DNA from 4 places in the Bacillus songklensis genome. Region 1 is predicted to be linked to each of the others. Evidence: riboswitches for the same ligand, from Rfam matches in the RefSeq annotation. Region 1 holds a riboswitch; each other region holds the start of a gene.
What was found. A riboswitch is a leader RNA that binds a small molecule or an ion and turns the genes downstream of it on or off. The one in region 1 is predicted to bind S-adenosylmethionine.
Positions count from the first base shown of each region.

Region 2: another riboswitch for S-adenosylmethionine. It lies ahead of ACFOU2_RS10460 (Na+/H+ antiporter NhaC family protein); the one in region 1 lies ahead of ACFOU2_RS12025 (trans-sulfuration enzyme family protein).
Region 3: another riboswitch for S-adenosylmethionine. It lies ahead of ACFOU2_RS07480 (hypothetical protein); the one in region 1 lies ahead of ACFOU2_RS12025 (trans-sulfuration enzyme family protein).
Region 4: another riboswitch for S-adenosylmethionine. It lies ahead of ACFOU2_RS19375 (methionine ABC transporter ATP-binding protein); the one in region 1 lies ahead of ACFOU2_RS12025 (trans-sulfuration enzyme family protein).

Region 1 is NZ_JBHRZT010000052.1:153,372-156,521, reverse strand. It holds gene ACFOU2_RS12030 (arsenic transporter) at 16-1,356, opposite strand; SAM riboswitch class I at 1,629-1,745, shown strand; gene ACFOU2_RS12025 (trans-sulfuration enzyme family protein) at 1,987-3,132, shown strand; gene ACFOU2_RS12020 (trans-sulfuration enzyme family protein) at 3,116-3,150, shown strand, end outside.
Region 2 is NZ_JBHRZT010000043.1:176,883-180,032, forward strand. It holds gene ACFOU2_RS10460 (Na+/H+ antiporter NhaC family protein) at 166-1,473, opposite strand; SAM riboswitch class I at 1,610-1,715, opposite strand; gene ACFOU2_RS10465 (DNA-3-methyladenine glycosylase) at 1,932-2,549, shown strand; gene ACFOU2_RS10470 (AI-2E family transporter) at 2,594-3,150, opposite strand, start outside.
Region 3 is NZ_JBHRZT010000026.1:78,676-81,825, reverse strand. It holds partial or broken gene ACFOU2_RS07490 (cache domain-containing protein) at 1-487, shown strand, start outside; gene ACFOU2_RS07485 (methyl-accepting chemotaxis protein) at 482-1,429, shown strand; SAM riboswitch class I at 1,500-1,602, shown strand; gene ACFOU2_RS07480 (hypothetical protein) at 1,698-2,006, shown strand; gene ACFOU2_RS07475 (competence protein ComK) at 2,183-2,680, shown strand; gene ACFOU2_RS07470 (hypothetical protein) at 2,728-3,123, shown strand.
Region 4 is NZ_JBHRZT010000072.1:110,673-113,822, reverse strand. It holds gene ACFOU2_RS19385 (MetQ/NlpA family ABC transporter substrate-binding protein) at 1-109, opposite strand, end outside; gene ACFOU2_RS19380 (methionine ABC transporter permease) at 130-801, opposite strand; gene ACFOU2_RS19375 (methionine ABC transporter ATP-binding protein) at 791-1,804, opposite strand; SAM riboswitch class I at 2,027-2,132, opposite strand; gene ACFOU2_RS19365 (DNA alkylation repair protein) at 2,738-3,088, opposite strand.

The DNA of each region.
Region 1 (3,150 bases):
TAAGAGCCGCAATTATTAAATGTATACGAGCAATACCCAGTAATATAATACAATGAGGGTAAATATAACAGTGATTGGTATAATAGTCAGGGTCGTTTTTAAATAGTGACTCCATTTTACATGAACTTTTGCCTGGTGTAACATGTGCATCCAAATGAGTGTGGCTAATGTGCCAATTGGGAGTAGAAGAGCTCCTATATCGCTTCCGATAATCATAGCTAAGTAGATTGTTTTCATTACTGGTGCGTCAAGGTTCATTTCTGTTAACGTAATTGTTCCGATCATTAGGGCAGGATGATTATTGAATAAATTGGATAAAAAGGTTAACAGCCATCCCATAATCATTGTGGCACTAAATAAATCTTCGGCTAACAAAGGATTGAGCTGCTCAACTAGGAAAACTGTCAAGCCAATATTATTCAATCCATAAATGACAATATACATACAAACAGCAAAAACGAAAATGTGCCAAGGTGTCTTCTTTAAGATATCGAGCGGAGACACCTTTAAATAAATCCATCTCCAAAAAAGAAGAGATAAGGAACACGTTACGGCTACCAATGAGACAGAGATATGGAGAAAGGAAGCGACAAACAAGCTTAACCGGACCGCCATTACAAAGAGCAAGACGTTTCTCATCAATTTTGTTTGATGAGCACGATTACTGGCTTTTAATGGATGGTAATAAGGGTCATTTATTTTCTCATAAGAATCTTTTGATGCCGAAAGGGTTTTAGGAAGAGTCTTTCGATAATAAAGAAATAACAGGTAGGACATAAACGAAAGACCCGCCATTCCCGGAACAATCATGAGGGCTGTATGCTCATACAAGTCCATATCAATAATTTTCAGCGCGATTAAATTTACGATGTTGCTGACACCAATTGGGGCGCTCGAAGCGGTTGCGACCAGTGCACCGCTTAACAAGTAAGGGATTTGATGATGGGGTTTTAGTTTAAGGTTTTTTAATAATATAAGCAGGATGGGGGTTGTGATAAGAATACTTCCATCATTGTTAAAAAAAAGTGTCATGAAAAAACATAATAAATTTGTCAGCCAAAATAAACGAATTCCTGACCCTTTTGAAAAAAGAAAAAGTTTAGCCGACATCCATCTGAAAAATCCAATGCTTTCCAACACGATAGCCATGATAATAGTAGAAATAATCGTGATGGCAGCTCCACTTACTTTCAATCCGATTTCTATTAAATTGTCTATTGTAACCGTGCCGGAAATGAGAACAATCATTGCCCCCATAAAAGCGGCTGTCGCTTCATTCATGCCTTTTGGACGGATAAAGATAAGAGACATAGTGAAAAGAAAAGCAGTAATGGTTAATAAAACTGAGGGCTCCATATTTACGTTATCACCTCTTTAGTTGCTATTCATTCGCTGCCCCCTCGATTGTCTCTATTATGCTTTTATACTTTATGTATACGAGCCTCCAGGTAAAAACGTACTAAACGGGTTTACTATTTTATAGTAATTCCGCAATCATCTCTATCATACAAACGACTATAAAACATAATTTCGATTTTTGAGAAAATTCTTATTGACAAATAAAGGTTTCTTGATTAAAGTTTATAACAAGAAGCAAATGACCGATAATGAATTTAATATTTATATTGCTCTTATCCAGAGAGGCAGAGGGACTGGCCCTATGACGCCCGGCAACCATCAAATCAAATCATTTGATTTGAACGGTGCTAATTCCTGTAGAACGGTGATGTTCTAGCAGATGAGAGTTTCCGTTAGTGACATAACCGAAACGAACACTCTTCCATCTGCAGAAGGGTGTTTTTTTCATGAGTTGACGATTCATTCCGCATTGGAAATAAAAGACATTTGCTTTTTAACTTGAGGATCACCTTCAAAATATCTCTTTTCGAAAAATTCAAAACTTTTGGTGCAGAGAAAGAGCTGTTTCGTGGGTGGATGAAAAATGTTTTTGCGAGAGAAATTCTTACGACAAGGAGAGAACGAGAAATGCATATTGAGACATTGTTAGTTCGATCCGGGGTAGGGAAAGATCCTTCAACCGGATCCATTACCACCCCGATCTATCAATCATCAACTTTCCAGCATCCGCGTTTAGGAGAGAGCACCGGGTATGACTATTCACGAACAGCCAACCCGACAAGAACGGCTCTTGAAGATGCTATTGCGGTACTGGAAAGCGGAGCGGCAGGGTTTGCTTTTTCTTCAGGAATGGCAGCCATTGCAGCTGTTTTCAATTTATTTAAAAATGGCGATCATTTAATAGTGTCAGAAGATTTATATGGAGGAACCTATCGACTGTTAAGCGATATTTTACAAGACATAGGTGTAAGTGTCAGTTATGTAAATACAGCGAACATTGATGCAGTGAAGGAAGGAGTTCAATCAAATACAAAGGCAATCTTCATTGAAACGCCGACAAATCCGTTAATGCAAGTGACAGACATAGCGGCGATGGTGGAAATTTCTCAACAGCATCAATTACTTACCATTGTGGATAACACGTTTTTGTCTCCTTATTGTCAGCGGCCAATCGAGCTGGGAGCAGATATTGTGGTACATAGCGCCAGCAAATATATTGGAGGGCATAATGATGTGATTGCAGGTTTGGTTGTCACTCGATGTAGCGAGCTAGGAGAGAAAGTCAAATTTTATCAAAATGCAATCGGAGCCATTTTAGGACCGCAGGATAGCTGGTTGTTGCTGCGGGGAGTGAAGACCCTGGGCCTTCGAATGGAAAAACACCAGGAAAATGCCTTGAAAATTGCCCATTGGCTAGTGGAACAGCCTGATGTGGAACACGTATATTACCCAGGACTGGAAACGCATCCGGGTTATGAAATTATGAAAAAGCAATCAAGCGGATTTGGCGGCATGCTCTCCTTTTCCGTTCGGGATGAAAATCTTGTTCCATATTTATTGGAGAATTTGAAACTAATCACGTTTGCAGAAAGTTTAGGGGGAGTAGAGAGTTTAATTACGTTCCCGGCAAGACAAACACATGCGGATATTCCGGAAGAGATTCGCAATGCCATTGGGGTAACAAATCGCTTGCTGCGTTTTTCCGTTGGAATTGAACATGCAGATGATATCATTCAAGATTTAAAGGAGGTATTCGATGCTTACCGAAAATGAACGCAGTCTCCAATTTGG
Region 2 (3,150 bases), on a different contig from region 1:
AAAAGTGCACCACCTGTAAAGGAATGGGGAAAATAGACATTTCAAAAAAGTAGCTCTATGCCTTGTGAAGGCATAGAGCTAAGGATATCGCCCATCACTTTTCCTTAAGGTTGTTAGAAGGAGCAAATTAAATAACAAAAAGTCAGCCGCTCGGCTGACTTTTTGTTATTTACCCCTATAGCTTTCGCTTACTCCATATACTTTTCGCTCTTTTTCCTTCTTTATCGCTGAAAACCTGGGGAATCCGATCAAAATGGAAATCACGCCGCAAATCGCGATTAAAATCGGATAGAAAGAATAAGGTAAAACACTAATAGGTGAAATAGCCGCCAGCTTAGCTGCTGTTAAGATTTGTGCTCCATATGGAATTAAACCTTGAACACCGCACGAGAAAATGTCGAGTAAGCTCGCTGATTTGCGCTTATCAATCTCGTACTGATCCGCAATGTTTTTCGCGAGCGGGCCTGTGAAAATGATAGAAATGGTGTTATTGGCAGTTGAAAAGTTAGTTAAGCTTACAAGGCCGGCAATACCGAACTCCGCTCCCTTTTTAGACTTAATGTTTCGAGTCATTAAGTTTAATAAATAATCAATACCGCCGTTATACTTGATAATTTCAACCATTCCGCCAATCAACAAAGCAAGAATCACCAATTCCGCCATGCCTAAAATGCCTTCGGTTACTTTTGGGAAAAGGTTTGATAATGTGTAGCTTCCGTCTGCCAGGCCAATCACACCCGCTAAGACAGTACCGCCTGTCAATACTGCAAGTACATTAAATCCTAACAATGCAGTAATCAATACTCCTACATAAGGAAGGATTTTCACCCAATCGAAACTCTCTGCTGCTACTTCGGAATGATTTCCCATTGTGACAGCAATCAAGATAATACATGTTAAAATGGCAGCCGGCAATACAATGAAGAAATTCGTCTTAAATTTATCCTTCATTTCCGTTTGCTGTGTACGCACCGCTGCGATCGTTGTATCAGAGATGAATGATAAATTATCACCAAACATCGCGCCGCCGATGACCGCTGCCATAGATAGAGCCATTGAAATATCGGTCTCAGCGCTGATTCCGACTCCGATTGGCGCCAACGCTGCAATGGTTCCCATGGAAGTGCCCATCGATAGCGAAATAAATGCTCCAATGACAAATAAACCGACGACTAAAAAGCTTGGAGGAAGAACAGACAATGCTAGATTAACCGTGGATTCCACCGCTCCCATACCTTTTGCCGTTTCAGAGAAAGCACCTGCCAGAATGAAAATGAACGTCATGATAATAATATCCGGATGACCTGCCCCAGCTGCGAATCGCTCCACCTTTGTCGTTAACGTTTCCTTCCGATTCATGATCAATGAGACTGTTGCGGCAATTAAAATGGCCACCAAAACAGGCATTTTATAAAAATCCCCTGTAATCACTCCAGACCCGACAAACAAAGCTAAAAATATGACTAACGGCATTAAAGCCAATGGATTTCCCTTTGATTTTTCCAATGATTGCACCTCTCTTTTAATATTGATAAAAGTATAGATCCATCAAAAAGACCCCTTCTCACAAACAAGAAGAGGTCTTATATACAATATATAAGAAACACTCTCCCCATCTCTCAAGCATAACGCCTGCTGGATTTGGCACAGCACTCTTTTTAGAGTCCGCTGCCGAGACATCGTCGGGCCAGTCCCTCCGTCTCTCTCGATAAGAAGATTTAGTTATTGTCTTTCCGGAATTACCTTAACCTACTTTAAGGGGTTTAACCCCAAAAGTCAAATATTATTTTACTAAAGTTAAATATAACCAAAAGACAGTGTTCGAGGTTTGAAACATGGCCCGAATGTGTAGGTTAAATAAGACAGTAAACCTTATATAAACTCTAAAGGAAAGGGAGAAGAAAAAGTTGAACAGCGTGTTTCCATACTACCTGCACCCTGATCATGAAAACGAAAAATCAATAGTGGTTCAGCCGATTGAAAAAGATTTCTTTCAAATGTCAACCCTTGAGCTCTCCAAGTCTTTACTCGGCTGTCTCCTCGTAAAAGAGACAAAGGAAGGAACCACCTCCGGCTTTATAGTGGAAACGGAAGCATACATCGGTCCCGGTGACAGAGCATCCCACAGTTACGGCAACCGAAGAACAAAAAGAACGGAGATCATGTTTGGAGAAGCTGGCTATGTGTATACATACGTCATGCATACCCATTGTTTAGTGAATGTGGTCAGCGGAGAACTCGAAAAGCCGGAAGCCGTTCTTATCCGCGCACTAGAACCATTCAGCGGACAATCTCTTATGAAGGAAAGAAGAAAAGGAATGACCGATATAAAAAATTGGACGAACGGTCCCGGAAAGCTCACAAAAGCGATGGGTATCACCATGGAAGATTACGGCCATCCTATTTTCAGGCCTCCCCTATTTCTCTCAAAGGGATTCATTCCGGAAAGTATCTCGCAAGGAAAAAGAATCGGCATTGAGAACTCGGGAGAGGCCCGTGACTATCCATGGCGTTTTTGGGTTACAGGAAATAAATTTGTATCTAGATAGAAATAATGAAAAAGGTCAGCTTGGGCGGCTGACCTTTTTCATTATTAGATTGGTACATCCTCTTTGGTTTCTCTATTTCTTAATCGCACCAATTTCACAATATTGATGATGATCGTTTTAGTAACCGCATATAGAGGAACACCTAAAATCATCCCTAGCACTCCAGCGAGATTTCCTGCTACCAATAAAATGATGATGATGGTAAGCGGGTGAATATCCAAACGTTTTCCAATGACCAGCGGCGAAATAAAGTTACCGTCAATTTGTTGTACAATCGTAATCACGACAATAACAAGCAACGCTTTGGTCGGTGAATCAAGCAACCCGATGACTACAGCCGGAGCTGCCCCGATAAAAGGGCCAAGATACGGAATGATATTCGTGATCGCTACTACAATCGCCAAAGTGAGTCCATAAGGCAAGCCAATAATTAAGTATCCAATGAAGGTAAATATTCCAACAAACAATGCCACCAAAAACTGCCCCTGAATATAGGCAGATAATGTTTCGCCTGTTTCCTCAATAATATGAAGACCATCTCTTCGATAAGAAGAAGGTAAGAAACGAACGGCTGCCTTCGGAAACTTATGGCCATCCTTAA
Region 3 (3,150 bases), on a different contig from region 1:
GTATGACAGCAAGTATGTCGCACAAGTTCACCCGGTAGGCTTTGAAGGCAAGAATATGGCCGATTTGAAAGATCATAACGGGGAATCGGTCGTCCCTAATTTAATGAAAGCAGCCAAACAAAAAGATGAGAGCAAACGTTTCTATACATATTCCTGGAAAAATGAAGGGGAAGCAAAAGCGCGCAATAAAATCGCCTATTCCGTTTATTTTGAACCGTGGGATTGGATGATTGGAATCGGGGCATATGAGGATGAGTTTTATGAGCAGTTAAGTAAATTAAAGCTAATGACATTCATCTTTACACTTGCCGCTGTCGTCATCGCAAGTGTGGTGATGTACATTTTTACGCGCAGATACATCGTTTCGATTGAAAAAATCAGCAATGCGACCGATGAAATCGCAAATGGAAACTTACAAGTGGACGTACCGGTTTTAAAAGCGAAAGATGAGATCGGGATGCTGACAAACAGATATCAGCATATGATTGATAATATGAAGGAACTGATCACAAAAGTGAGCGAAACAGGACAAGCTGTTGCTGCGTCGTCCGAGGAATTGACAGCCAGTGCCGATGAAACGAAGTCGGCGGTAAATGAAGTGACAGTGTCCATCCAGGAAGTGGCAGCGGGGGCGGAAGGCCAGCTCGTGAATGTCGAGCAAACGAACCGCTCCATTCAAGAAATGGATCACCTTATCCAAGAGATGACCGTCCGTTCAAAAGAAGTGGAGCGTTCTGCTGAGGATACGTCCAAAGAGGCGGAAATCGGGAATGAGTCGCTGAACAAAGTAAAAGAACAAATGCAGCGCATCACGGATACGGTGACTCAATCAACGAACGTGGTGAAAACATTGGAAAGCCGCTCCACTGAAATCGGAAAAATTATTGAAGTGATTACCGGCATTTCCGATCAGACGAATTTGCTTGCCTTGAATGCTGCCATTGAAGCGGCGCGTGCAGGCGAGCACGGCCGGGGATTTGCGGTTGTAGCGGACGAAGTACGTAAGCTTGCAGAAGAATCGAAGCGCTCGGCCGATCAAATCGGAGCCTTAATCAAGGAGATTCAAGTCGATACGAAATCCGCCTATATGGTCATGCAGGAAAGCAATGAAAGCGTGGCGGTCGGCATGGATGTGGTCACCGAAGCAGGGCAAAACTTCTCGAAAATATTAGAGGACATTTTCCGCATCCAGCAGGAAATCAAGGAAATCGCGGGAGCAACATCGAACATCCGGCAGCATTCGGCTGAAATCACGAAAGCTACCCACATTCTGGAGGAAACGGCTCAAGTATCGGCAGCCAGCGCTGAAAGTGTGGCCTCAGCTTCCGAAGAAGAACTGGCTGCGATGGAGGAAATCTCAAGCGCCGCTTATTCATTGAGTCAATTGGCCCAAGATTTGCAGGATTTGTTGGTGAAATTCAAGGTTTAAGAAGAAGCTGATAGGTCTTCTTTTCCCTTTACAAGTATTTGGATATTTGGTAAATTAGTTGTTAACTGAATAGTTATCCAGAGTGACTGAGAGATCTGGCTCGATGACGTCACAGCAACCTGCATTGCGCAAGGTGCTCCGACCAGCAAAGCGCGTGCTTTGGATGATAAGACGGAAAACGGAACTCTTTTCGCATCTAAAGCGGAAAGAGTTTTTTGTTTGGGTCTGGTTCTCCTAAGCGAATGAAATAAAAGAGAGGATGGGGACCATGAGTTTAAGTGGATTAGTGAGAGGATATCTTTGTAAGAAGGATTTAACGGATGAGTTGGTGCGCCATGTGGCAGAAAGTTTAGAGAGGCGTTTACAGTCAGAAGACGAGCGATGTCGGGTGAAAGTTCAAAAACTTGAAAACTTTTATGAAATCGTCGTGTATCACACCCAGCATGTCCATGCGGTAGCATTGGATGTAAAAAAGGCAGGGGAGCTGCAGAAAAAACATCCTTATGCTCTTGATGAACAGCTTCTCGTTCAGTTGAAGAAAGTAGGACTTCGTCTCAGTGAAAACGTATATGTGTAAAAAAAGATGGTTCCTGCGTGAGTTCATGCGGGAACCTTTCTTATTCCATGGATTTACATCACACCTCTTATTTTTACAAATTTTAACAAATACTTTACACCTGCTTTATAAAAAAAGGACTAAATACCTATATAATGTAAATGTATTTTTACTAAAACATTTGAGGAGGAAAAACGATGAAATTAAACGAAAAGTATCGTATTTCAGCGACGACAATGGCCATTACAGCATATGCCCATCCTTCTTATCAGACAAAGATTTTTGATTTCTTCGGAGGATATTATACATCGATGCAACCGCTTGAACTCATCGAGGAAGCATGCATAAGGAGCGGCTCTACTTATGAGGGGAGGCGGAAATCCATTGTCTATTTGTTTCATTATGAGAAACGAACGCCTATTCCGATTTCTCCCTTACATAACATTTTTGCTTTTCCTACCACATCTACGAATCACTTTCATTGTACTTGGCTGTTTTTGCATCATATCCTTCAGATTGTGCCCCATCCAACGAAGACGAATCAATCCATCGTGACCTTTCGCAACAATGCCCAGCTTATCGTTCATGCTACACCCGAATTTTTGAAAAGTCAGCGACAAAAAACGGCCGCTTGTATGACGATCTTTCAATTTCCGATTCCGCCGCGGGATGATCAGGCCCTATTTTTATCATAAATAGGCGAGAAGACCCCCACCTGAAGGAATGAGAAGGGCGTAGCCCAATGAGTAGGTGGGGGATGAATCGCTTTCGGACAAGGGAAACGAATAAAGCAGCAGAGGAAATGAAACGAACAACGGCGATTTCTGCGAAACAAGGAGAAGCCGTAGCTGATACAGAAACGGCATTCCAGCAGATTGAAACAAACATCTCCAAAATGGTTTCCTCCATTCGTGATGTAACCGGCAGCATGAAGGAAATGGATCATTTAAAACAAGAGGTAGCAGAGGCCATCGAAAGCATTGCAGCCATTGCCCAGCAATCTGCGGCAGGGGCTGAAGAAATTACCGCTTCAGCGGAAGAACAAGTACGGGCAGTCAGTACGCTTTCCCATTCTGCAGAGGAGCTTCTTCAATTGAGCGAGCAATTAACTGACATCATCCATCAGTTTAAATTATAATGAAAATCCTCTCCCTTATGATGGGGA
Region 4 (3,150 bases), on a different contig from region 1:
TAACTTCTTTCGTATCTGTGTTTGCCTTCTCGCTGCCGCCTGAGTTACCACAAGCTGATAAAGCTCCCACAATGAATACTAGAATAAGAGCTGTGAGCCATTTTTTCATAATCTTCTCCTTCTTTCTCTTTATCTTTTATCTACAACTTTGGCGATAAAATCACCTAGAAGCTGAACGACCTGAACTAGAACAATTAAGATGACAACTGTTGCAATCATAATGGTATTGTCATATCGATAATAGCCAAAGCGAATGGCCAAATCGCCAATTCCGCCGCCTCCGACAGTACCTGCCATTGCCGAAAACCCAATTAAACTAATGAGCGTCAATGTAATACCCGAAATAATCCCGGATCTGGCTTCCAGTAACAATACATCCTTTATGATCATCCACGGAGTTGCACCGGCAGCAACAGCTGCTTCAATGACTCCATTATCGATTTCCCTTAAAGCAGTCTCCACAATCCGGGCAAAAAATGGGATGGCTGCAACTGAAAGGGACACACTTGCTGCGGTTGGCCCAATGGTTGTACCTACCAAAAATTTTGTGAATGGAAGTAACGCAACCAGTAAAATAATAAATGGAATCGACCGCACCATGTTCACCACAAAATCTAATACCGTTTTGGCTAAACGATTTTCAAAAAATAACCCTTTATCAGTGACATATAATAAAATCCCGATTGGCAGCCCAACGACAACTGAAACTGCCAGAGAGATGGTAATCATATAAATCGTTTGAATAAACGCTTGGTTTATATCAGGAATTAGTTCTATAAGATGATTGAAATCAATGCCCATCACGTAACACCTCCACTTGCGCTTCCCGTTTTCCAATATACTGAAGGGCTGTTTTGATTTCTTCCTTTTGTCCTTTTAGTTCCATAATAAAGATACCAAGCGGCATTTCTTGAATATATTCAATGGAACCATGAAGGAAGTTGCCTTTCACATTAAATTGCTGAAGTGTATCTGAAATAATCCCTTCACCCGCGATTTTCCCTTTGAACATGATCTTCACAATAGGTCCTTCACAACGGCTTATAATCGTCTCAGGCACTTCAAAGGAAACGACACTTTCAATAAACTCTTTTGTTAATTCGGTCTTTGGATTAGCGAAGATATCATAGACAGAACCTTCTTCAATAACCTTTCCGTCCTGCATGATGGCCATCCGGTTGCAAATTTCCTTTACAACATCCATCTCATGAGTAATTAACACAATGGTAATGTTGAGCTCTTTATTAATTTTTTTCAATAGATTCAAAATCGACTTAGTCGTCTTTGGATCCAAAGCAGATGTAGCTTCATCACATAAAAGCACGGACGGGTTATTGGCAAGCGCCCTTGCAATGGCAACCCGTTGTTTTTGCCCGCCGCTCAGCTGTGTGGGGTAGACATCTCTTTTATCGGAAAGACCAACCATTTCGAGCAGTTCCTCTACCCGCCCTTTTATTTGATCCAGCGGCATTTTGGCAGCCTTTAAAGCAAAAGCAATGTTTTCAAACACTGTTTTTTGGCTGATTAAATAAAAGTGTTGGAAAATCATGCCGATTTTTAATCTTGCTACACGCAAGTTTTCACCTTTTAAAGATGTTAAATCAGTCCCATCAACCGTAATCTTTCCGGAGGTAGGTCTCTCCAATAGATTAATACAACGAAGCAAGGAGCTTTTTCCGGCACCGGAATATCCTACAATCCCATAGATTTCTCCTTCTTGAATAGTGATCGAAACATCGTCCACACCTTTCACTAACCCGTTTTTTGTTTTATAAACCTTTGAAAGATTTTGAATTTCAATCATATGATGACCTCATTTTCCCTAAAACTAGAATTTCTGAACGAGTGGTTCTCGGTATTATGTATGACATACACAGGAGGACAGCCTCTTTGAAAATATGTTCAAACTCATATCGTTATTGCTTTATGTTAAAAGACTTGTTCAAAGGATCTGCTGGCAATCTATCATTCAAACAAAAAATGCCCCTTTCAACTGAAAAGAGCATCGAAACATGATCTATATTTCGACTTATCTTTCAGAATGAAAGTCATTCTGCAGGAATTGGCACCTTCCCATTAAGGGGGTTGCCGGACGTCATCGGGCCTAATCCCTCGGTCTCTCTTGATAAGTATTATGAATAAATTGACTCTTTAGATAATACAAGTATATTTTGGTTTTGTCAATAAAAAAATAGCAATTAAAACGTATTCTCTCTTTGTCTCCCATTGCTATGGAGTGTCCCAACACATGTAAAATCGATAGCCCCCTCGCATCACAATATGTCTCCGAGCGGGCTATTTTTTTCTCAGCAATAATACAGCGACAATGATGATCAACCCCTTGACAATTCCCTGGAGATAGGGAGACACGTTCATTTTTATGAGAAATTCTTCTCTAAAACCTATGAAGACGCTTCTCTAGTTTCTCTACTTTACTGTTTTGTTGATGTTCTTGAACACTTGCCCATTTGAACAAACAGCTAATTCTTTGATCCCTAAGTCCGTTCTGATGACTTGATCTGTTAATTCTTGTTACGTTTGCCCTTATTGAATTCCAACGAATAAATAACAATACTTTCCGTCAAAAGAGATTTAAGGATTGGGGTATTTAACGCCCATGGGAATCTGATCTGATGTCTTGACCCATCTAACATCAGAGATGATAGATATGAATAAAAAATTGTGGTCTAAAAACAAGAAAAGCTTTATCAAACGCTGGAAAGGTTAAATGATATCATTAACTAAAATAACTTTCGGATGAAATAAAAACTCCTATATCTGAGCTGTTAGATGAAGCCATTAAAAATTTGCTACTGAAAAGAAACTTGCTAAAAAATGCTGCTTGTTGATATTCACGTTCCGGAAGATCCCAAAGAGAAAAAACGACATCTTTCAGTCTCCCTTTTGGCGGCAACCCATTTTCTTTTACAAATTCTTTCATTAATTGACGACGAATAGGGGTTCTAATCCCTAAAAATTCATATTGGTTTCTTAAATATTTTTTAGACCATTCAGCATATTCCGCATCAGTGTGTTGGGAATATAGATTAACAAGTTTTTGAATGTATAAATTTACCGATTCAATCATAGATATTTCCACCCGCACATATGTTCTGATTATTTAGCCGAATTATAACACCAATTGAACAG